DNA from 3 places in the Thiofaba sp. EF100 genome. Region 3 is predicted to be linked to each of the others. Evidence: predicted binding sites of a transcription regulator. Region 3 holds the regulator's gene; each other region holds the start of a gene.

What was found. Region 3 encodes sigma-54, which starts transcription at its own class of promoters, with help from an activator protein. Its sites were predicted from a motif close to TGGCANGNTNCNTGCTT; they were not measured.
Region 1: the regulator sigma-54 is predicted to act here: its motif matches at 4,303-4,319, upstream of V6D91_RS10055 (pilin).
Region 2: the regulator sigma-54 is predicted to act here: its motif matches at 2,523-2,539, upstream of glnL (nitrogen regulation protein NR(II)).

Annotation. Positions count from the first base shown of each region.
Region 1 is NZ_JBAJEY010000005.1:209,307-216,343, reverse strand. Features, by position in the region: gene V6D91_RS10070 (hypothetical protein) at 1-1,449, opposite strand, end outside; gene V6D91_RS10065 (fused MFS/spermidine synthase) at 1,452-2,081, opposite strand; gene V6D91_RS10060 (phosphoethanolamine transferase) at 2,057-3,754, opposite strand; gene V6D91_RS10055 (pilin) at 3,823-4,260, opposite strand; gene V6D91_RS10050 (hypothetical protein) at 4,638-5,174, opposite strand; gene V6D91_RS10045 (hypothetical protein) at 5,174-5,377, shown strand; gene V6D91_RS10040 (DUF86 domain-containing protein) at 5,619-6,047, opposite strand; gene V6D91_RS10035 (nucleotidyltransferase domain-containing protein) at 6,037-6,435, opposite strand; gene V6D91_RS10030 (DUF2283 domain-containing protein) at 6,454-6,663, opposite strand; gene V6D91_RS10025 (DUF4258 domain-containing protein) at 6,666-6,920, opposite strand.
Region 2 is NZ_JBAJEY010000002.1:345,431-352,655, reverse strand. Features, by position in the region: gene glnG (nitrogen regulation protein NR(I)) at 1-1,406, opposite strand, end outside; gene glnL (nitrogen regulation protein NR(II)) at 1,421-2,512, opposite strand; gene V6D91_RS06060 (DUF4124 domain-containing protein) at 2,667-3,278, opposite strand; gene glnA (glutamate--ammonia ligase) at 3,358-4,767, opposite strand; gene V6D91_RS06050 (sigma-54 dependent transcriptional regulator) at 5,064-6,428, shown strand; gene V6D91_RS06045 (MBL fold metallo-hydrolase) at 6,902-7,225, shown strand, end outside.
Region 3 is NZ_JBAJEY010000001.1:584,365-591,589, reverse strand. Features, by position in the region: gene rapZ (RNase adapter RapZ) at 1-115, opposite strand, end outside; gene V6D91_RS02885 (HPr kinase/phosphorylase) at 112-672, opposite strand; gene V6D91_RS02880 (PTS sugar transporter subunit IIA) at 803-1,324, opposite strand; gene V6D91_RS02875 (RNA polymerase factor sigma-54) at 1,324-2,802, opposite strand; gene lptB (LPS export ABC transporter ATP-binding protein) at 2,881-3,621, opposite strand; gene lptA (lipopolysaccharide transport periplasmic protein LptA) at 3,618-4,136, opposite strand; gene lptC (LPS export ABC transporter periplasmic protein LptC) at 4,117-4,692, opposite strand; gene V6D91_RS02855 (HAD-IIIA family hydrolase) at 4,689-5,216, opposite strand; gene V6D91_RS02850 (KpsF/GutQ family sugar-phosphate isomerase) at 5,213-6,187, opposite strand; gene V6D91_RS02845 (formylglycine-generating enzyme family protein) at 6,280-7,158, shown strand; gene V6D91_RS02840 (hypothetical protein) at 7,155-7,225, shown strand, end outside.

The DNA of each region.
Region 1 (7,037 bases), on a different contig from region 3:
CCCTGCAAGTCTCTCCTCATCCTCGACGTCAATCCACCCCTTGGACAGCAAGGTGCTGACCGCTTCTGATGCGTGCGCGCTGTCATGCGCGCGATTGATCTGAAGGTTGGAAAGCACCTCGCTCAGACGATTCCGTGCAAGGATAGGATCGGGGGTGGTGAAGTTATGGTCGCTAGCGTAGACGAAATTGCTGTCTTTCCACCGATAGGCAAACGAAAACACTGCGGCAGCTGTTTTAAGTGCGTCGGGTGAGCCGGTAGCATTGAATGCGAGAATACCGCCAGGTTCGAGGTGGGTGCGAGCTAAATTGAGGAAGTCTGATGAAAGTAGGTTTGTTATCAAGGCGCGCCAGTGAAATGTTGTATTCATGACGATAAGGTCGAAACGCTCGGCTTCGTTTCGGCGCAGCCAGCGGCGACCGTCATCGATGTGAATATGCACACGCGAGTCACGCAAAATGGGTGCCACTTCTGGGCGTCCGCGTATGAGTGTGATATAGCCTGGATTGATTTCGATGACATCGATACGCTCGACGGACGGAAAGGCCGCGAGCACACGCGTCCACGAGCCGCCGGATAAACCAATAACCAGTATCTTGCGTGGTTGTGGGTGCAAGGCGGCTAGCAGGTATACGCGGTCGATTCTGTTGCTGTTATCGATAAGGCCGATATTGATCTTGCCGTCGTAAATGTTGCCGCCATAGACGGCCTCATCGGTGTCAGGGCGGACTAGGGTATGAATGATGCCGTGCCTGTTCTCAAGTAAGAATCCGATTGACTGTCCGGGCGAGGGGGCGGCAAGAGCTTCCAGCAGTGCGGTCTGCCGGGGCATCAGGACCGTTGTGGACAGCACGGCTAGCCCCGACAGGGCCAGCGTTAGGCGCCATGAGAATTGGGGGGCCATCATGCCCCCAGTAGCGAGCATGATGGCCCCAAGTGCGAGCATCAGTGACTGGCTCGTCATCAGATCAAGCCACCAGAATCCAATAAGCAAAGGGGCTAGGGTTGCGCCGACGATGTTGGCGAAATAGACCCGCGCGATGGAGCGGCCAGTGTCCGCGCTACCGAGGTGCCCCCCCAAGTGGTGAACGACTGGAAAGAGGGCAGCTTTGCTGGCGGCTGTGGCAATAATGAGGCAGCTCATGAGTGGCGTGAGAAAAAGCCCGCCAGCCGCCTGCATGACCAACCAGGGGGTGGCGAGGTCGATGATTCCAGAGAGAACCAGACTGCGTGCACCAAAGGTGCGGATGGCTGTCAGCAAACGGTTTTCGCAGGCGCGCTTCCCGGCGAGCGACCCAAGAACGATGCCGAAGAGAAAGAGACTCAAGACGAGGGCGAAGGTCTGTGGCGAATTGCCATTGGCGAATCCGGCAATCCGCACCCAAAGAATCTCCTGACCGAGGCTGGCAAAACCGACCAAAGCCGACGTCAGCCAGGCAAGCGTAGTCATCCTCATGGGGCTACCTTGCTTTGATTTGGATAGGTGAGGAGAAGTACGGATACCCCAGCGGCGACGGAGAGATTGCCCAACGCAGCGAGGCGAATGGCCGTGTCCAGCGTGAGCCAGTAGAACAGGGCGAAGCCGGCGAGCAGTGCCCCAATGGTCGCACCAAGAGTATTGCTCGCATAAAGTGCGCCGGTTGCCTTGCCGATGTTCGTCCAGCGCCGGGCGAGGTCGGTCACCAGGATCGGCAGCGTGGCTCCCATCAGTAGCGTCGGGAGCAAAACAAGGGCAAAGTTCACTGCTGCGATGGCAGGCAGCGGGGCGTGAATCATGGCCTCCCCTGCCCAGCGCAGCAACTCTGGACTGAGGAATCCGAATACCCCCACGCCCCCCTCGGCAAGGGCGAAGAGCAGCAATGTGCGGGAGGGGTGACGGTCGGACAGCCAACCTCCCGCCAGCGCGCCGACGCCAAGGCCAAGCATGAAGGCGGCGACCACGATGGTTACAGACTCCAGGTCGGCGCCGAATGATGCAAACAGGATGCGCTGCCAGGCGACCTGATAGACCAGCGCGCAAGCGCCAGAAATCAGGAACAACGCGCCCATGGCTGCGATCAGGGCATCTTGAGTTTGCCGCATGGCTCCATCCTCATGGCATGGTCAAAATCAGGTACCGCCAAGGTCCAGCGTGGGCCTGGTGCGAAAGCCTCCGAGACCCAGCTCAGTCTATGATCATGAGCTGGATGCTCGATGTGCGCGATATCCGCCAAGGCGTGGAACACGCCCGCTGAATAAAGTGGTGCATCGATCCGCTCCTGCAGGCGCTTCATGATATCCGGGTGCGCGTTCCTATAGCTGTTGGAAAACCATGCGAGAGCGCTGACCCGGAAATCGGCTTCATTGTCGTGGCCATGTCCGCTCGTCGTGCATGCGCCTTGAGGAATGTTCTCTCCATGGTCGGAGACATAGGTCAGCGCTGCGTAGCTGTTGGGACGTGCTTGCAGCTGCTGGATGAGCTTCGAAAGGATGTGATCGGTAAATAAGATCGTGTTGTCGTAAGTATTGGTCACTGTTTCCGCGCGCTCATCGGAAGGATCCTGCTTCTGCGAGGGGCGGAACTGGTCATAAGTTTCCGGATAACGCTGGGCATAGGCCTTATGACTGCCGAGGAGATGGACGACGAAAAACTTGCGCTGTTCCGGCTCCTGAAGGAAACGCTCGAAAATGGGCAACAAGGCATCGTCGTGGTTCCCCTGTTGCGTGTAGTCGACACCGTTGGTGTAGAGCACTTTGTCGGCCTCGTAGGCGTGCACGGCGATGATGGAGTCATGCAGCCCAAGTGGGGCTTGATTGGAGATCCAGTAGGTTTTGAATCCTGCTTGCTTAAAAAGGCTCACCACAGAGGCCTGGCCGAGGGGGGCGCGATGGGTGAAAGGATCCTGCTTGCCGGTCAGAATGATGGGTACGGCGAGGCGGGTGGCGGAGAAGGGTGATACCACATTGCGGAAGCTCACCAGGTTTTCTGTTGCCGCAAGCTTGGGGGTGGTATTGCGCTCATACCCATTGATGCCCCAATGCGCGGGGCTGGATGATTCACCGATCACCAGTACGTAAACCTCGTCAGCATCCACTTCAAGGGTGCGCTGGGGATGGAAGTCCCAGTACTTGATCTGCTCGCCGGCTGCGCGCAGCCGGACGCGCTCGGCAAGGTAATCGCGAACGCGGAAAATTACCCCCAACGGGTAGCTATCACTCAAGGTGGCGCCGAGCGGTGAGGCCAGCTCGGTGGTCATGAGCGACTCCAGGGAGGTTTGCGCAGCCTGTGCGTCGAAGACTGGCTTCTTCTGGGCCCAGTCCCACTCCAGCCAGGCGTACTGGACCATGGGCACCAGGCTTGCAAGCGCAAGCCATCGCAAATAACGGGAGGGAGGGATGGTCGGTGTTTTACTCGCTAGCCTCAGCGTGGTGAAGAACAGGACGAAACCGCTGGCTGAGCAGGCAAGCATGGGCAGTAGGCCCAGGTATTCGATGGCCTCAATGGGATTCGACTCACTAACCACGGCGAGAATATGCGGTGTCGTGGGTTGTCCGAATTCGATGATGTAGGAAAGCTCGAAGGGCAGAAGGAGGTAGAAGGGGCTGAGTAGCCTTAAGACCCAGGCCGGGCGCCGAGTCCAGGCAAGCAGCGCTGTAACGAGGGCGAGGGAGGCCGGCAAGCTGCGGATGATTGCATCGACAGGGTCATCGGCGATCGCACAGAACACCAGGTTGGGGGTTAAAAGCAACGCCAACCAGAGCAGTGCCGTTTTCATGGCATCTCAATCACGAAAAAACCCCGCCGAAGCGGGGTTGTCGAAGGTTAAAGCTGCATCGACAGGGGTTAGACGCGGCACTCGGCCGGAACGTACTTGTTGTTTGCGGCGGAACTCACGGCGCACGTCCAGTTGACCACTCCGTTCGCGGTCAGGGTGGGGGTAAGGGTAAGGACTACGCCTTTTGCAGCAGTTGTGCCAGTGAGTGTGATTGCACCAGTAGTGTCATTGCAAGCAAGGGACAGGAGGCTCTTCAGACCATCTCCTGATCCAATGGTGGTAACCCCCCGGCAGCTTCCTGCCTGAATTGCGCCGAGGTTGGCAATATTCTCACCTACAGTGGCTTTAGCAGCTGCGCCGCCAGCCATAAGCTCGGATACACGAGCACGCACGGTGTAATCCTGATAAGCCGGCAGGGCGATGGCCGCCAAAATACCAATGATCGCAACCACGATCATCAGTTCGATCAGGGTGAAGCCTTGTTGGGCCTTTTTCATCATGTTCATGGTGTGCCTCCGTTGGGATGGTTTGGGTTGGCATGAGGAATCATGCACAAGCCATGCCAAGTGTGGTGGTTCTGTTTGACGGTTTGATGAAGGGTGCATGGGACTGGGGTTTGGAGCGCTGGGGCGTGTGCGCTGTGTAGGTGCGCGGTGAGGTGGATGTGACAGGGTTTGTCAGAATTTGACCATGACTTTGTCATGGTTTGACGGAGCGCCGTGAGCGGGCCTTGGCCGACGCGCCTGATTCGCCCTTGTAGGAGAGGCGTGTCGCCGCGACAGGCGTGCCACACAGGTGTCGGCCCGAGGGCGGGCCTCCTACGGGGGGCGTGTCCGTGCGAGGGTTCCCGGATTCCGGCCTGTGGCTTTTCCTTCGAGTGACGTTAGGTGTTGCTCAGGGTGATGGTGTTGAACTCGGAGGCAAAATCGCCCCGTGCTGGGGTGAGGTGGAGGTGTTGCTGGCACATACGGACGAGTCTTCCGGCCGTGGCGTAAAGGACAGGGGCCAAGGCGTGTAAGGCGTTGAAGTGTTCAGCAATCTGTTCGTAATCGGTTTCGTAGTCGTGGGCGGCGAGATTACGCGCGGTGCGAAGGAGTTGCCACTGTTCAATCGAATCAATGACCCGCTGTTTTTCGAACCAGGCGAGCACTTGAAGGAAGGTGTCGGTGGGCTCGCCCATGAGCAAAGCGGTATGGCGCATGGCGGAGGCAAGGATGTCCTGAAGCTTGGCGAAGCGCTCGTTCATGGCGGCCAGAGTCTCAAACCATTCGGCGTTTTTCTTTTGGGCTTCCAGGAGGGGTGCGGTCAAAGGCCAGGGAAGCCGTTGCTCCGTGGCATGAAGGTAATAGGTGCTGCGTTGGATGGCGTCGAGCAGTTGGGCAAGGTGGGTGCGTTGAGCCTGGAGGATGGCTTGGGTCATTGCAGTTCAACCCCTTGGAGTCTGGCGAGCTGCTGAAAAGGCGTGGCGGGACGATCAAGCGGGTGAATGACAAGATCGACCGGTCGGCCCAGGGCGCTTTCGAGAGCGAGCTTGAGTTGTGCGCGTTGGAGGAGCGGGGGCATGGTGGGGGGTTCGAGCAGGAGGTCGATATCCCCACCGTGCCGCTGGTCGTCAAGCTGTGAGCCGAAGAGGATGGTGCGGGTTTCCGGTCCAAGGCGGCTATGGACGGATTGGAGAATGAGTTCGCGTTGCTGTTGGGTCAGGCGCATGGGGGGATGGCCTTTGATGGAGTGAGCTCGGCGGCATGAATGATGGGTGATTACAAGTGTAGCCCGGATGGAGCGCAGCAAAATCTGGGGAAGGCGTGGTCCAAGGGAAGATGCCCCCGGACCCGGCCTTTGGCCTTCATCCGGGCTACGCTGGCTAGGGATGGGGTGATGTGTTTGGGGGCTTGCGCATGAGAAAGTCGACGACGAACCGAAACTCGCCGCGCTGGATGAGGCCGTGCAGGCGCGCCAGGTCAATGTTCATGTAGTCGTGGACGATGCGGTTGCGCAGACCCACGAGCGCGTTCCAGGTGTTCAGGTCTTCAGCGGGAATCATCCCGGCCTCGGCAAGGGCGGCAAATGCATCGTAGGCGGACACAGGCACGGCGCGTCCTGATGCCTTGAGCCATTGCTTGGCCTTGCCGATGGCGTTTTCGATCAGCACTTGCAGGGCGTGCAGGATGCCGCTTTCCTCCAGCAGCGTGAGTTGGCGCCCAGAGTTCAGCAGGGCTCGGGCCTGTTCGAGGATGGTGGCCTGGCGCTCGGCCTGGCGTTCGGTCTCGGCTTGGTAGAGGTCAAGCCGCATGCTCGCGCTCCCAGTAGAAGTCTTCCAGCTCTCGCCAGGTACGGCGCAGGAAACGGGCCCAGGCGGGGTGGTCTTCGCCCCATAGGGGGATGCCTTCCTCGGCCACGGCCGCCCGCATGGCAAGGTTGGCCTGGGCCAGGTCAATGAGGTCGATGCGATCCTCGGGCAGGCTCAAGGCCTGGGCCAGGGCGCGGCGCAGGGTTTCGGTGCGGGCGATGCGCGTGAGCCAGTCAAGACCTGGCGCCCAGCTTAAAGCGATATCCCAGTCGCTGTCGGGGCGCGCACGCCCTTGAGCACGGCTGCCCACCAGGACGGCGAAGTCCAGTCCCTCGTGCTGGGCGAGGACCTGTTGGATGGCTTCCAGAGGAATGTCGTGATGTGCTGTCACGCCGTACGCTCCCTTCCATCAAGCGGCTTGGCACCGGGGTGTGTCGGGGCCGGCCTGAAAGGGGATCAGTCCGGAGGCGACGGCATCCAGGATGACGATCTCGACCACGGAGCCGTCCTCGGCATAGCTGATATGGATATTCCAGTCTTGGGATGTTTCGCGCACGATGGGTTTGTCGGAAAAGTGCAGAACAAGGATGTCATCCTGCGGATGGTAAACGGCTTGCATGCTTAGGGCTCCCAGGTGAAGTGGTGCATGACGGTCTTGACGATCAGGGCGTTTTCAAGCGCGACGGCGGCACAGATTAGATTGTCCGTCCGGCCTGGAATGCTTTTGGCAATCCAAAGGCGCCTCTCATCCTTGTAACGCTCTTCACCCGTTTCGATCAGCTCCAACAAGAGTGCGTCGCTGATGCATCTCTCCTGCATGCGTTGGCGAGCATGCAGGGTGACGATGATGATGCGACCGAAGCGTAAGCTGAGCATGGTGGGATTTGACGGCCCGGATAAAACAAGTGTAGGGCACCTCGAAAAACCTACTGAGTGCGAAGCTGGCAAAGCCCGCTCACCCCTCGCCTATCGATCGGATAGGTGTCGGGGGTT
Region 2 (7,225 bases), on a different contig from region 3:
TGGGTCTGGGCCAGGGCGGACTCGATCATCACCCGCTCGAACATCGGCAGCGCCTCGTCAAGCAGGTCACGCTGGCCGGACGCGAGGCGGGCATCGGCCCAGCGACGCAGCAAGGCGGGCCACTCCTCCGGGACCTGTGCGGACAGGACGGTCCGGGCTGCGCCTGCCACGGCCGGCGGCTGCCCGCCCGTGCGCAGGATTTCCGGCGGCAGGTCGGAGGGCAACACCTCGCGCCCGCTGGCCATGACGGTCAGCCAGCGGCAGGTGTTCTCCAGCTGGCGCACATTGCCGGGCCAGTCGTAGGCCTTGAGCAGGGCCAGCACCTCCGGGGTGAGCATCTTGGGCGGCTCGCCCAGCTCCCGCGCCGCCCGCTTGAGGAAGTGCTCAAGCAGCAGAGGGATGTCCTCGCGCCGCTCTCGCAGGGCCGGCAGGGCCAGGCGGATGACGTTGAGGCGGTGCATCAGGTCCTCGCGGAACAGGCCGTCGCGCACGCGGGCGGCAAGGTCCTGGTGGGTCGCGGCGATGATGCGCACGTCCACCTTGACCGGGGTATGGCCGCCGACGCGGTAGAACTCGCCCTCCTGCAGCACGCGCAAGAGACGGGTCTGCAGGTCGAAGGGCATATCGCCGATCTCGTCGAGGAACAGGGTGCCGCCATCGGCCTGTTCGAAGCGCCCGCGGCGCTGGGCCTGGGCGCCGGTGAACGCGCCACGTTCGTGGCCGAACAGCTCCGATTCGAGTAGATCCTTGGGGATGGCGGCGGTATTGAGGGCGATGAACGGGCCGTTGGCACGGGGGCTGTGCCGGTGCAGGGCCTGCGCAACCCGCTCCTTGCCGGTGCCGGATTCACCGGTGATGAGCACGGTGATGCTGGAGCGCGAGAGGCGACCGATGGCGCGGAAGACCTCCTGCATGGCCGGCGACTGGCCGATGATCCCGGTCGGCTCCTCGGCCTCCACCTCCCCCGCCCCGCCGCTCTCGGCACGGCTGTCCAATGCGCGACGCACAAGGGTCAGCGCCTCGTCGATGTCGAAGGGCTTGGGCAGGTAGTCGAACGCGCCGCTCTCGAAGGCACTCACTGCGGCATCGAGGTCCGAGTGTGCGGTCATGATGATGACCGGAAGCCTCGGGTAACGCTCGCGCACCTCACGCATGAGCGCCAGGCCATCGATCCCCGGCATGCGGATGTCGCTCACCAGCACCCCGGGCTGCTCGCGGCGCAGGCTCGCGAGCACCTCCTCGCCCGACTCGAACAGGCGCGACGGCCAGCCGACCTTGCTCATCGCCCGTTCGAGCACCCAGCGGATGGAGGGATCATCGTCAACGATCCAGACCTCTTGCGCGGCGTTGCGGAATCCTTCCCTGGATTCCACCCTTCGGGGATCGCGATGCGGGCTGACGCCCATCCCTTCGTCGTTGTTCATGGAGCACTCTCCAAAGCGGATGGTTCGATGGGCAGGAGGATGGAGAACAGGGTGCGGCCGGGGTGGCTGGCGAACTCGATCAGACCGCCGTGCTGGGCGATCAGCGACTGGCTGATCGCAAGCCCAAGCCCGGTCCCGCCCGGCCGGCCGCTGACCATGGGCAGGAACAGGGTATCCTGCAGGGACGGCGGAATGCCGGGACCGTTGTCCTCGATGTCGATGCGCGCCACCAGCCGGTGACGGGTATTGCCCAGGGTGAACTGACGCAGCACGCGGGTGCGGATGACGATGCGGGCATCGGCCTGACCGGCCAGGGCCTGCATGGCATTGCGCACGATGTTGAGCACGGCCTGGATCAAAAGATCGGGGTCGGCGTACAGTTCGGGGATGCTTGGGTCGTAGTCGGTGACCAGGCGCACGCGGCCATCCTGCATCTCCATGCTCACCAGCCGCCGCACGTGCTCGAGCGGCTCATGGAGGTTGAGCATCCGTTTCTTCGGCAGCACGCGCGGGCCGATCATGCGGTCGACCAGCGCGCGCAGGCGGTCCGCCTCGCGCATGATCACTGCGGTGTACTCGCGCAGCTCCATCTGCTTGAGTTCGCCATGCAGCAATTGCGCCGCGCCGCGCAAGCCACCGAGCGGATTCTTGATCTCGTGCGCCAGCCCGCGCAGCAGGCTACGGGTGGCCTGCTGCTGCGCCAGCAACTGCTCCTCCCGGGCAATGCGCAGATGGCGCTCGACGTCCATCATCTCCACCAGCACCCCCTCGCCCAGATCCGGATCGATCAGCGGACTGATCGCGCAGTCGACCATCACGTCACGCCCCGCGGCGTGCAGGGGCATCTCGCGGAAGGTGCAGGGATGGCCGCTCTCGAACGACTGGCGCAGCACCTCCGGCAGGCTCGCCTCACCCGGCAGGATGGAGCGCACCGGCAAGCCCCGGGCCTGACGCAGACTCAACCCGAGCAGATTCTCGGCGGAAGGGTTGAGGTAGACGACCTGCAAGCCGGCATCCAGCCAAAGCAGGGCCACCGTCTGGTGTTCGAGCAGGCGCGCGAGGAGGGCGCATTCGGGAGTCTGATTCATGTCCAGAGCGAAGCAAGAGTCAGGCCAGCCCCTGTTTTTAGGCGAGAGGGCCCGTCGCACCGTCAAGGCTTAGGTTGTAGGAGGCCCGCCCGCGGGCCGATGCCTCCCATCGCGACGAGGGCGTCGCTCCTACGCGGGCGCGGCCCTACCCCCCTCAGGGCGCGGGGCGAAGCTGCGGCACCGGCGGCGGGATAGGACTGAGCGGAGCCCCCGGCGCCTGGCGTCCCGGCTGCAACAGGCTCGGCCGCTGCAGGGTGAAGCGCACGGGAGCGGACTGGATCAGCACGGCTCCCGCTCCATCCTGGACGTAGGCCTCGAGCACATGGTCACCGCGATCCACGTTATTGAGCACGAGGTTCATCCGGGTGCTGTTCTGCGCCACCGGCGCGCCGTCCAGCAGCACGGTCAGGCCGTGCCCCAAATCGGCGCGCAGAGGGGGGTGGAGATTGAGACTCACGTCCACATCACCTCCGGTGTTGACCAGGGCCTCGTTGGGCGCGGGTTGGGTGATGCGCAGATCAAGATACCCTGCGAAGGCTTCGGTGCCGGGTTTACTGGGCGCCTTGGCCGGGGCCTGGGGAGCAGCGGGCAGGACCGGCACCACCACGCTGGTCGCCGGGGCAGGCTCGACCACCATGCGCTGCGCACCCGCGCGCGGCTGATCGGTGAACACGGTGTTGCCCTTCTCATCGACATAACGGTACACCTCGGCCGCCTGGGCGGTGAGGATGGAAAGGGCAAGGGCCAACAGGATGAAGGTGCGCATAAACCTTACATTAGGCCATGCCGCAGGAAAGAAAAAGCCCCGCGCGGGGCGGGGCCTTGAGGTGCCCGTCGGGCAAGCCTTACAGGCTGTAGTACAGGTCGAATTCGACCGGGTGCGGCACCATGCGCACGCGCTGGACCTCGGCCTGCTTGAGCTCGATGTAGGCGTCGATCAGCTCATCGGTGAACACGCCACCCTGCTTGAGGAACTCGCGGTCCTTATCCAGGGCCTCCAGGGCCTGCTCCAGGGAGAAGGCGACTTCCGGGATGGCCTTCTCCTCCTCGGGCGGCAGGTCGTACAGGTTCTTGGTGGCGGCCTCGCCCGGGTGGATCTTGTTCTTGATGCCATCCAGGCCCGCCATCAGCAGGGCGGCGAAGGCGAGGTACGGGTTGGCAGTGGAGTCCGGATAACGCACCTCGATGCGGCGGGCCTTCGGGCTCGACACGAACGGGATGCGGATGGAGGCGGAGCGGTTGCGGGCAGAGTAGGCCAGCTTCACCGGGGCCTCGAAGTGCGGCACCAGGCGCTTGTAGCTATTGGTGGACGGGTTGCAGAAGGCGTTCAGGGCATGGGTGTGCTTGATGATGCCGCCGATGTAGTACAGCGCGGTCTCGGACAGGCCAGCGTAGCCGTCGCCGTTGAAGGTGTTCTTACCGTCCTTGGACAGGGACATGTGCACGTGCATGCCGGAACCGTTGTCGCCCACCATCGGCTTGGGCATGAAGGTCACGGTCTTGCCGTAGGTGTGGGCCACGTTCTGGATCACGTACTTGAGGGTCTGAACCTCGTCGGCCTTGCGCACCAGGGTGTTGAAAGCCACGCCGATCTCGCACTGACCCGCGGTGGCCACTTCGTGGTGGTGCACCTCGACCTTCAGGCCCATGTCCTCCAGCACTAGGCACATGGCCTGACGGATGTCGTGCAGCTGGTCGACCGGCGGGACGGGGAAATAGCCGCCCTTGACGCCCGGGCGATGGCCCATGTTGCCGTCCGGGTACTCCTTGCCGGTGTTCCAGGCGGCCTCGGAGGAGTCGATCTTGACGAAGCAGCCGGACATGTCCTGGGCCCAGCGGATGTCGTCGAAGATGAAGAATTCGTTTTCCGGACCGAAGAAGGCGGTGTCGGCAACGCCGGTGCTCTTGAGGTAGGCCTCAGCGCGCTTGGCGATGGAGCGCGGGTCACGCGAGTAGCCCTGCATGGTGTCCGGCTCGATGACGTCGCAGACGACGATCAGGGTCGGCTCCTCGGAGAACGGGTCCATGACCGCGGTGGCCGGGTCCGGCATGAGGATCATGTCGGAGGCCTGGATGCCTTTCCAACCGGCAATGGACGAACCGTCGAACATCACGCCGTTCTCGAAGGCTTCCTCGTCGACGCGGGAGGCGGGATAAGTGACATGCTGCTGCTTGCCACGGGTATCGGTGAAACGGAAGTCAACGAACTTGACGCCGTGTTCCTGCATCATCTTGATGACGTCAGCGGGGGTCATGAGGATCTGCCTCCAGAGTGGCCGAGAGAAGTAGAAAACCTAACCAAGTTTACCCTTGCGGGCGCTGCTCGCAATTGAAGCATGAAGCATGCCATGCACCAAGCGCTCACTCATGCCACCCTCTCACCTCTCCTGAGTCCGGGGTCGCTCCATCTTGGAGCATAAGCACCAAAATGGGGCACCATTTTTGCCCACCGCACGACGACCAACCCCACGTGCAGGTGCGACCCAATCCACGAGCACCGCTCAGCGTTATATCCTATCGGACATATCGAGTTTGCAGCATCGTCGAATCCATGTCCCGCTCCCACCTCTCTGCCTGCCTCGTGGCCCGGCATGAAACCGCTCTCCGGCTGCGCCCCATCCTGGCCGAATTCGCCAACGTCACCTGTTTCCATGCGCCTGAGGCATTGGACACGGCATGGCTTGAGCCGGCCATGGACGACATCCTCCTGATTGAGCACCCCCTGCCAAACATCTATCCCCCCGAGATGCAGGCAGGTCTGCGCGCACGCCAGGCCAGGGCGGTCACGATCGCCGTGGTCCGATGCGAGGAAGGGGCCGCGGTCGCCGAGGCCTTTCGCCAGGGGGTTTACGATGTGCTCCTGCACCCCTCCAATCCTGACGAGATGCGCCAGGTGCTCGCGCGCGCAGCCGAACAGGCCCTGCATCGCCGCCGCCTGTCTCAAGGAAGCAACGACGAGCATCTCTCCCCCAAGGAACCGATTGCCCTCAGCCTGGCCATGAGGCAGACCATGGCCCTCCTCCAACGCGTTGCGCCCACCCCCCTGCCCGTCCTGCTCACCGGCGAAACGGGCACCGGCAAAGGCGTACTCGCCCGCCACCTTCATGCGCTCAGCCCACGCAGCGATGGCCCCTTCCTGGCCATCAACTGCGGCGCCCTCGCCCCGACCTTGATCGAGAGCGAACTATTCGGTCACGAGAAAGGGGCCTTCACCGGCGCCCAGAGCAGGCGCATCGGCCTGCTGGAGGCCGCGCATCGCGGAACACTCTTTCTCGACGAGATCAACAGCGCGCCCCCCGAGGTCCAGGTGCGGCTCTTGCATTTCATCCAGGAAAAACGCTTCATGCGCGTGGGCGGCGTGAGCGACATCGAGGTGGACGTGCGCCTCGTCACGGCCAGCAACCAGCCCCTCAGACCGCTGGTCGAGGCCGGTACGTTCCGGGAGGACCTGTTCTACCGCCTGAATGTCTTTCCCATCGATGTGCCCCCGCTGCGCGAGCGGGTGGAGGACATCCCCGCGCTGGGCGCCCACATCCTCACCCGGCTGGCCCCTGCGCTCGGCAAGGAGGTGCATGCCTGCGGACCGGGCGTGCTCGAAGCCCTGCAGCGCTACCCCTGGCCCGGCAACGTACGCGAACTGGAAAACATCATCCAGCGGGCGCTGGTGCTGGCGCGCGGCGAACGCATCGAACTGTGCGACCTGCCGGCGGAGATCATTCACCCCCCGCTGCAGCGCCGCGCCGACACCTCCACCGCCATCGAGTTGCCCTCCTCCGCGACGTTGCACGACGTGGAACGCGCGTGGATCCGCAAAACCCTCGCCGCCTGCAACGGCAACCGCACCCTCGCTGCCGAACGCCTCGGCATCGACCCTTCAACCCTCTGGCGCAAGCTGAAGAGCGCCCGCGAAACCTGATCCCCCACCTCCTTGCATTTCGCAAGCACCCTTGCATTTTGCAATAAGGCATCGCGTTCAGACGGCTACCTGAGCCCTTCCGCCGGCGAGACCTTCCCCACAAAAATTCAGAATATTCAAAAACATAAAAAACCAACCACCATCGTTATATCCCGAAAAACATAACGGGCACGGCGTTTGCTATCTCCCTTCCCACCCAACCACCAAGGGACGCCTGAGGCATGAGGCCAGGGCGTTAAACAACGCATAGGGACATGCCCTTTTCGGTCGTCCGGGGACGCGTCTCCGGACGGAATGCGGGAGGCTTCCGCTCCTGCCCCCCGCATCAGGTCGTCCTGACCTGCGAAAACGCCCGGCGATGTGTCGCACAGCACCTCGCCAGGCGTGGTCCTCCACCCCGGATACTGCATCCGGGGATCTTGGGCTGCCGCCTGCACGGCAGCCTTTTTTTCGAGCCACACGGAGATTTGTCGATGAACGATGACCTTCGCCAACAGGAACTGGTGGATGCCGTCCGCCGCGACCTCATGCGTCGCCTGTTCGGCCTCGCGGCAGGCGCCGCCGTCCTGCCTGCCTTGACCCCGCTCTCGGCCCTGGCCGCCGATCGTGGCCCCGCCGTCCCTGACCAGAAGCCCGTCCAGGTGAGCGAGCACCTCTACGTGCTCTATGCCCGGGGCGGTTTCCCCAACAAGGAAAACCAGGGCTTTTTCGCCAACGTCAGCTTCGTCATGACCCCCAAGGGCGTGGTGGTGATCGACAGCGGCACCTCGGTACAGATCGGCGAAATGGCCATCCGC
Region 3 (7,225 bases):
CCGGCAGCAGGGCGAGGGGGAGGTTGTCGACACAGTAGTAGCCGGCATCCTCGAGGGTGTGCAGGGCGATGGTCTTGCCCGAGCCGGAGAGGCCGCTGACGATGACCAGCTTCACAAAGGTTCCTTGCCGAGGTGTTTTCCGAGGCGGCGGGAGAGTTCGTGCGCGGCATTATAGCCGATGCCGTCCCCGGTGCCGCATGCCTGTAGACGGGCCGCCGTCTCCACCAGCAGGGCGAGGTTGCGACCACCGCGTACCGTCAGAGGAAGCTCGGGGAGGGTGGCATCGCCCAGGCGGTAGTCGCGCCAGGCCCCTGCGAGGCGATCTTCAGGGCGGGATGGCGCGTCCTCCAGCCGGATGATGAGGTCGAGCGGATGCTCAGCGCAGACGGCCTGTTCGCCAAACAGGCGCCGGACGTTGAGGATGCCGAGCCCGCGCACCTCGAGGAAGTCCTGCAGGGGAAAGGGGCAGCGGCCCAGCCAGCGGCCATCGGCTGCGGGGAGGAAGATGGGGGCGTCATCCGCGACCAGGGCGTGGCCGCGGCTGATCAGGTCGAGGGCGAGTTCGCTCTTGCCGATGCCCGCTGAGCCTAAGATCAGCACGCCGAGGGAGGTGGCGGATGCCCCTGATGCGTCGGGTTCTCGATGGCCATACCCCGAAAGGGCTTCCGGCATGGATGCCGGGGGAAACAACGAGGAAGGCCCAACGCATCGGGGCGTGTCCCCAGGGGGCGGCACCCGCAGGGCGAGAAAGACGCCATGCAGGCTGAGGATGCCTGCGGCTGAGGCCGACTCCGGGGCAGGGTCAGGGGGGTCCGTGCTCATGTTCTTGCTGCGTGCCACTGCCGGAAGCGTCCTCCACGCTGGCTACTTTGCGGGTCAGCAGGCTGAAGGCAATCTCGCTGTTCTGCGCCTGGCGGATGGCGGTGCAGAATTCGGGGTCACTGAAGCGGCGGGCGAGCTGGCCGAGGATGGCCAGGTGGGCCTCTTCCCCGCCTTCGGGGACGAGGATGGCGAAGATCAGGCTCACCGGGACGCCATCCGGGCTATCGAAGTCGATCCCGTTCTCAAGGCGCATGAAGGCGCCCACCGGGGCCTTGAGGGCGGGCAGTTTGCCGTGCGGGATGGCGATGCCGCGGCCGACGCCGGTGCTGCCGAGCCGTTCGCGGGCCAGCAGGGTATCGAAGATGGCCCACGCTTCGAGCCCTTCCTGGGCGCCGGCGACGATCTGGCTGACGAGCTCAAGCGCGCGCTTCTTGCTCGAGCATTCCTGGTCGAGCTTGACCCGCTCGGGGGTGAGGATGTCGGCAATGGTCAGGGTCTTCATCAGCAGAGACGCTTGCGCTCGTTGGAGGGGGGGATGCCGAGGGACTCGCGGTATTTGGCGACGGTCCGACGGGCGACGTTGATGCCTTCGGCCTCCAGCAGCTGGGTGAGACGACTGTCGCTCAGCGGCTTGTTGGCCGGTTCCTCCGCCACCAGCTGCTTGATCCGGGCGCGGATGGCGGTGGAGGAGGCCTCTCCGCCATCCGCGGTGCCCACGTGGCTGGAGAAGAAGTGCTTGAACTCCACCACGCCGCGCGGGGTGTGCATGTACTTGTTGGTGGTGACGCGGGAGATGGTCGACTCGTGCAGTCCCAACTCCTCGGCGATCTCGCGCAGCACCAGGGGGCGCATGGCGGCCTCGCCGTGCTCGAAGAAATCCTGCTGGCGGCGCACGATGGCCTCGGCCACCGCGAGCAGCGTTTCATTGCGGCTCTGCACGCTCTTGATGAACCAGCGCGCCTCCTGCAGGGCGTTGCGCATGTAGTTCATGTCCTCACCGCGGCGGCCGCGCTGGATGAGGCCGGCGTACAGGTTGTTGATGCGAAGTTTGGGGGTGACCTCGGGGTTGAGTTCGACCCGCCACTGCCCTTGGATGCGGCGCACGATCACGTCCGGGATCACGTATTCGACGTCCTGACTGCGCAGTTCGGCGCCGGGGCGTGGGTTGAGTCCCTGCAAGACCTGCAGGGCCGCCTTGAGGGCCTCGGCGTCGATCTTCAGCAGGCGCTGCAGGCGGACGTAGTCGCGGCTAGCCAAAAGGTCGAGGTGTTCGAGCAGGCGCGCGGCATCGCTGTGGGCCGGGGTGGGGGCCTCGACCTGTCGCAGCTGGATCGCGAGGCATTCGCCGAGGTCGCGCGCCGCGACGCCGGGCGGGTCGAACTGCTGGACGAGGTGGAGCATGGCCTGCGCCTCGTCCAGCTCGACATCCGGCAGGTCCCGACGCAGGCCCTCGACGATGCTCTCCAGGGGCTGCTCGAGGAAGCCGTCCTCGTCCACGGATTCGATGATGGCGGTGGCAATCTGTTGGTCGCGCGGTGAGAGGGGGGTGAGCAGCATCTGCGAGAGCAGGTGGTCGTGCAGGCTTTCCTGCCCGCTGCTGGTGTAGCTGAGGAAGTCGCGCTCCTCGTCCTCCGCGCTGCCCTTGCTGTAGCTGGTGCTGCCGTCGGCTTCGAAGATGTCATCCCAGCGGCTGTCGAGGGGCAGCTCCTCGGGCATTTCCTGGCGCGGGGCCTCGAGGTCGAGGGTGGTGTCTGCCTCGTCCAGGCGGGTGGTGGGCAGGGCCTCATGGGCTTCGATGGCAGCCGGCTCGGTCTCCTCGCCGCTCTCGTCTTCGATCTCCAGCATGGGGTTGGCCTCGATGGCCTGCTGGATCTCGGTCTGCAGTTCGAGGCTGGAGAGCTGGAGTAGCCGGATGGACTGCTGCAGCTGGGGGGTCATCGCAAGCGATAGCCCCTGTCTGAGCTCGAGTCCGGCCTTCATGCCTGCATCAATGGGATGGTCATCATGGCGTCATTCTAGCGCGAAGCGTTGGCGGGGTATGCAGTCTGAGCGTCATGCTCACAGGCTGAACTGTTCGCCAAGGTAGACCTCGCGCACGCGCGGGTCGGCGAGGATGGCCTCCGGCGTGCCCTCGGCCAGCACCCCCCCGGCATGCATGATGGTGGCGTGGCTGCAGATGCGCAGGGTCTCGCGCACGTTGTGATCGGTGATCAGCACGCCGATGCCGCGTTCGGCGAGGTGGCGGATCAGGCGCTGGATGTCCAGCACGCTGATCGGGTCCACCCCGGCGAAGGGCTCGTCGAGCAGCAGGAAACGCGGCTCGGCGGCCAGGGCACGGGCGATCTCGACCCGCCGCCGTTCGCCGCCGGACAGGCTCAGGCCGAGGCTGTGGCGCACGTGGCTGATGTGCAGCTCTTCGAGCAGTTGGTTGCAGATCGTCTGCCGATCCGAGGCGCGGCGTAGATCCGCTCGCAGTTCGAGCACGGCGAGGAGGTTGTCCTCCACGGAGAGCTTGCGGAAGACGGAGGGCTCTTGCGGCAGGTAGCCGACGCCGAGGCGGGCGCGGGTGTGCATTGGCAGGGAGGAAATATCCTGGTCGTCGAGCAGGATCTTCCCGCCATCCGGCTTCACCAGGCCGGTGATCATGTAGAAGCTGGTGGTCTTGCCCGCGCCGTTCGGTCCCAGCAGGCCGACGATCTCGCCGGTGCGTACCTCGAGCGTCATGGCGTGCACCACGGTGCGCGCGCCGTAGCGCTTGTTCAGCCCCTCGGCGCGGAGGGTGTGGCCGGGAGTGCTCACGGTTTCTTGCCCTCGCCGGCACTGCGCGGCTGCAGGGTCATGCGCACGCGGTCGCTGCCGCCGGCACCGGCGTCCACCACTTCGTTCTTGAGGTGGTAGACGATGCGCTCGCTGGCGAGGGTGTCGCCGGCCCGCTCGATCCGCGCCTGGCCGCTCAGGGTGATGATCTCGTCGAGGGCCTGGTAATCCATCCTCCGGGCTTCGCCGCGGATGGGCTGGCCCGCATCGTCGCGGTCCTGGTAGATCACGGGACGCCCTTCGAGGATGGCGCGGTCGAACTGGCCGTCGCGCAGGTGGATGGTGGCCTTGTCAGCCGTCAGCGTGAGCTGGCCCTGGGTGATGATGACACGCCCCTCGTAGGTGGCCTCGCCGCCCTTGTAGTCGGTGTGCTTGCGGTCGGCCTCGATCGAAAGCGGCAGCTTGCGGTCGGCGGAGGCCGCGTGGGCCTGGGGCGTGAGCCACAGCGGGGCGAGGAGCAGGGTGGCGAGGAGGATCTTAACGACGGGGCGGTTCATGGCGATCATGCACGCGGCCTTCCTGCAGGAGCAGTTGTTGAGTGAAATCGGCGGAAAAGGCCGCTGCCTGGCTTTGCCAGTGCAAACCTTCCGCCGTCATGGGTTGTTGACTTGCGGCGGTGCGCGCGACGAGGTCGAGGGCCACGTCGCGCGCTTGCAGCCGCAGGGCATCGGCGGGTGGGACCTGCTCGCGGTCGAAGGTCACGGCTCCCTCGAGCCACGCGTGCCTGCGGTCGTCGTCGAGGCGGGCCTGCTCGGCGCGGAGATGCCACATCCCCTGCTCGCCCTCCCCGGGGTGGACGAGCAGTTCGGCCTCGCTCAGCAGGTAGGCACCGCTCTCCGCCCGGTGTTCCAGGTGGGTGCCGAGGGCCTCGTAGGCGATGCGCCCCTCACGGTCGAACAGCCAGGCGTGTGGCTGGGTGAAGCTGTGGTCAGCGCCATGCAGGCGCGGTGTGGCTGTGGGCAAGGGGCGCTGCAGGGCGCCGTTGGCCAGGACGGCCAGTAAGGCGGCCCCGCCAAGCAGGCTCCAGAACAGTGCCTCTTGCCGGAATCTCATGCCAGGTAGCGCGCCAGCAGGGCATCCAGCCTGCCCTGGGCCTCGAGGATCAGATCGCACAGGTCACGTACTGCGCCCTGGCCGCCGCCATGCTCGGCAATCCAGTGGCAGTGACGTTTCACGATGCCGGGGGCGTCCTGCACGGTGGTGGCGAGGCCGACCCGGCTTAAGACCGGCAGGTCGATCACATCGTCGCCCATGTAGGCGACCTGTTCGTGCGCAAGGTCCAGGCGCTCGATCAGGGCAAGATAGGTGGCGCGTTTGTCGTGCTGGCCCTGGAAGACGTGCGGGATGCCAAGGTTGTGCATCCGGTGCGCGACCGCGGGCGAGCTTCGCGCGGTGATGACGCCGACCTCGATCCCCGCCTCCATCAACAGCTTGAGGCCGTGTCCGTCGCGGGAGTGGAAGGCCTTGATCTCCTCGCCGTCGGCATTGAAGATCAGGCGACCGTCGGTGAGCACCCCGTCCACGTCGAACAGGGCCAGGCGAATCTTGCGGGCGCGGGCGAGGATGTCCTGCATCAGGCCACCCCGGCGCGCAACAGGTCGTGCATGTTGAGCGCACCCACCGGCCGGCGGTCCTCGTCGACCACGATCAGGGCGTTGATCTTGTGCCGCTCCATCAGGCCGAGGGCCTCGGCTGCCAATATCCCCGCCGGGCAGGTCTTGCCGCCCGGGGTGTAGAGCTCATCGATGCGTGCGCCGCGCAGGTCGATGTCGGCATGATCCAGGGCGCGGCGCAGGTCGCCATCGGTGAACACCCCGGCAAGCCGCCCATCCGCACCCACCACGGCGGTGATGCCGAGCCCCTTGTGGGTGATCTCGACCAGCGCATCGCGCAAGGGGGCACCCAGGGAGACCTTGGGCAGACGCTCGCCGCTGTGCATGATGTCGCGCACGTGCAAAAGCAGGCGGCGGCCCAGGGCGCCCCCCGGATGGGAGAGGGCGAAGTCCTCCGCGGTGAAGCCGCGCGTCTCCAGCAGGGCCACCGCCAGGGCATCGCCCATGGCGAGGGCGGCGGTGGTGCTGGCGGTGGGGGCGAGGCCGAGCGGACAGGCCTCCTTGTCGACTCCGACATCGATGTGCACCTCGGCCTCGCGCGCCAGGGTGGACTGCGGGCGGCCGGTCAGGGCGATCAGCGGCACCCCCAGGCGCTTGATGATCGGCAGGATGGCGAGGATCTCCGGGGTCTCGCCGGAGTTGGACAGGGCCAGCACCACGTCCTGGCGGGTGATCATGCCCAGATCGCCATGGCTGGCCTCGCCTGGGTGGACGAAGAACGCGGGGGAGCCGGTGCTGGCCAGGGTGGCGGCGATCTTGCCGCCGATGTGCCCCGACTTGCCCATGCCGGTGACGACCACCCGACCTTGGCAGGCGAGCATCAGCTCGCAGGCGCGCACGAAGGCCTGATCCAGCCGCGCGGTCAGGCGGACGAGGGCGGCGGCCTCGGTGTCGAGCACGGCGCGGGCCAGGCCGAGCAGGCGGTCGGGATGCATGGGGTGGGTGTCTTGGGTTGAGGGAGTCAGGAACAAAAGTATACCGAAGCCGAGGGCATGACCTGAAGGCAGGTATTGATACAATGCTCCCCATGGAAGAAGTGGACGTACCAACATTCGAACCCGAAGCTGCCCGCGCCAGCGAGCTCGGCTGGGATGCGGCGCGTGCGCGGCAGCGCGAGGCTGCCGCGCGCCTTGGGCTCGAGGTCAGCTTTCGCGACCGGGTCGAGGGGTTCGAGGGGCCGCTGCTTGCCCTCGTACCGTCCGGTTACTTCTTCATGGGGGCGCCCCCCGAGGAGTACGCCCGCCAGGCGTGGGAAGGGCCGCAGCACAAGGTCACCGTGCTGCACGACTTCGCCCTCATGCGCCATGCCGTGACGATCGGGGAGTACGCGCGTTTCTACCAGGAAACCGGCCACCCTCGTCCGCGCCGCTACAGCTGGACCGATCCAGATCTGCCGGCCTTCAATGTCAGCTTCCAGGATGCCCAGGCCTATGCCGAGTGGCTGTCGCAGCGGACCGGCCAGCGCTATCGCCTGCCGACCGAGGCCGAATGGGAGTACGCCGCGCGGGCGGACACCACCACGGCGTTTGCCTTCGGCGACAAGATCCACCGCAGCGAGGTCAACTGCGCCGGCGGGCTGCATTGCACCCGTGGGTTCTACCTCTGTGGCCCCAGACGTCCGGTGCCGGTCGGCAGCCTGCCGGCGAACGCCTGGGGTCTGCATGAGATGCACGGCAATATGCAGGAGTTCGTGCTTGATCACTGGCGCGAGGCCTACAGCGGTGTGCCGCGCCTGGCGCACGAGGCCTGGACCGGTAGCACCACCCGTCTGCGCGTGGTGCGCGGCGGCTCGTGGTTCGATGCGCCCGGCATGTGCCGCAGCGCCGCGCGCTGGTTCCGTGAGCTGGGCGAGTTCGATCTCAACCTCGGCTTCCGTCTGCTGCGCGAACTGGAACCCTCGGCATGATCCGGCTTGGGGGTTTTGACTGGCGCCATGCCGCCTGGCAGGGCGGGTTCTATCCCGAAGATCTGCC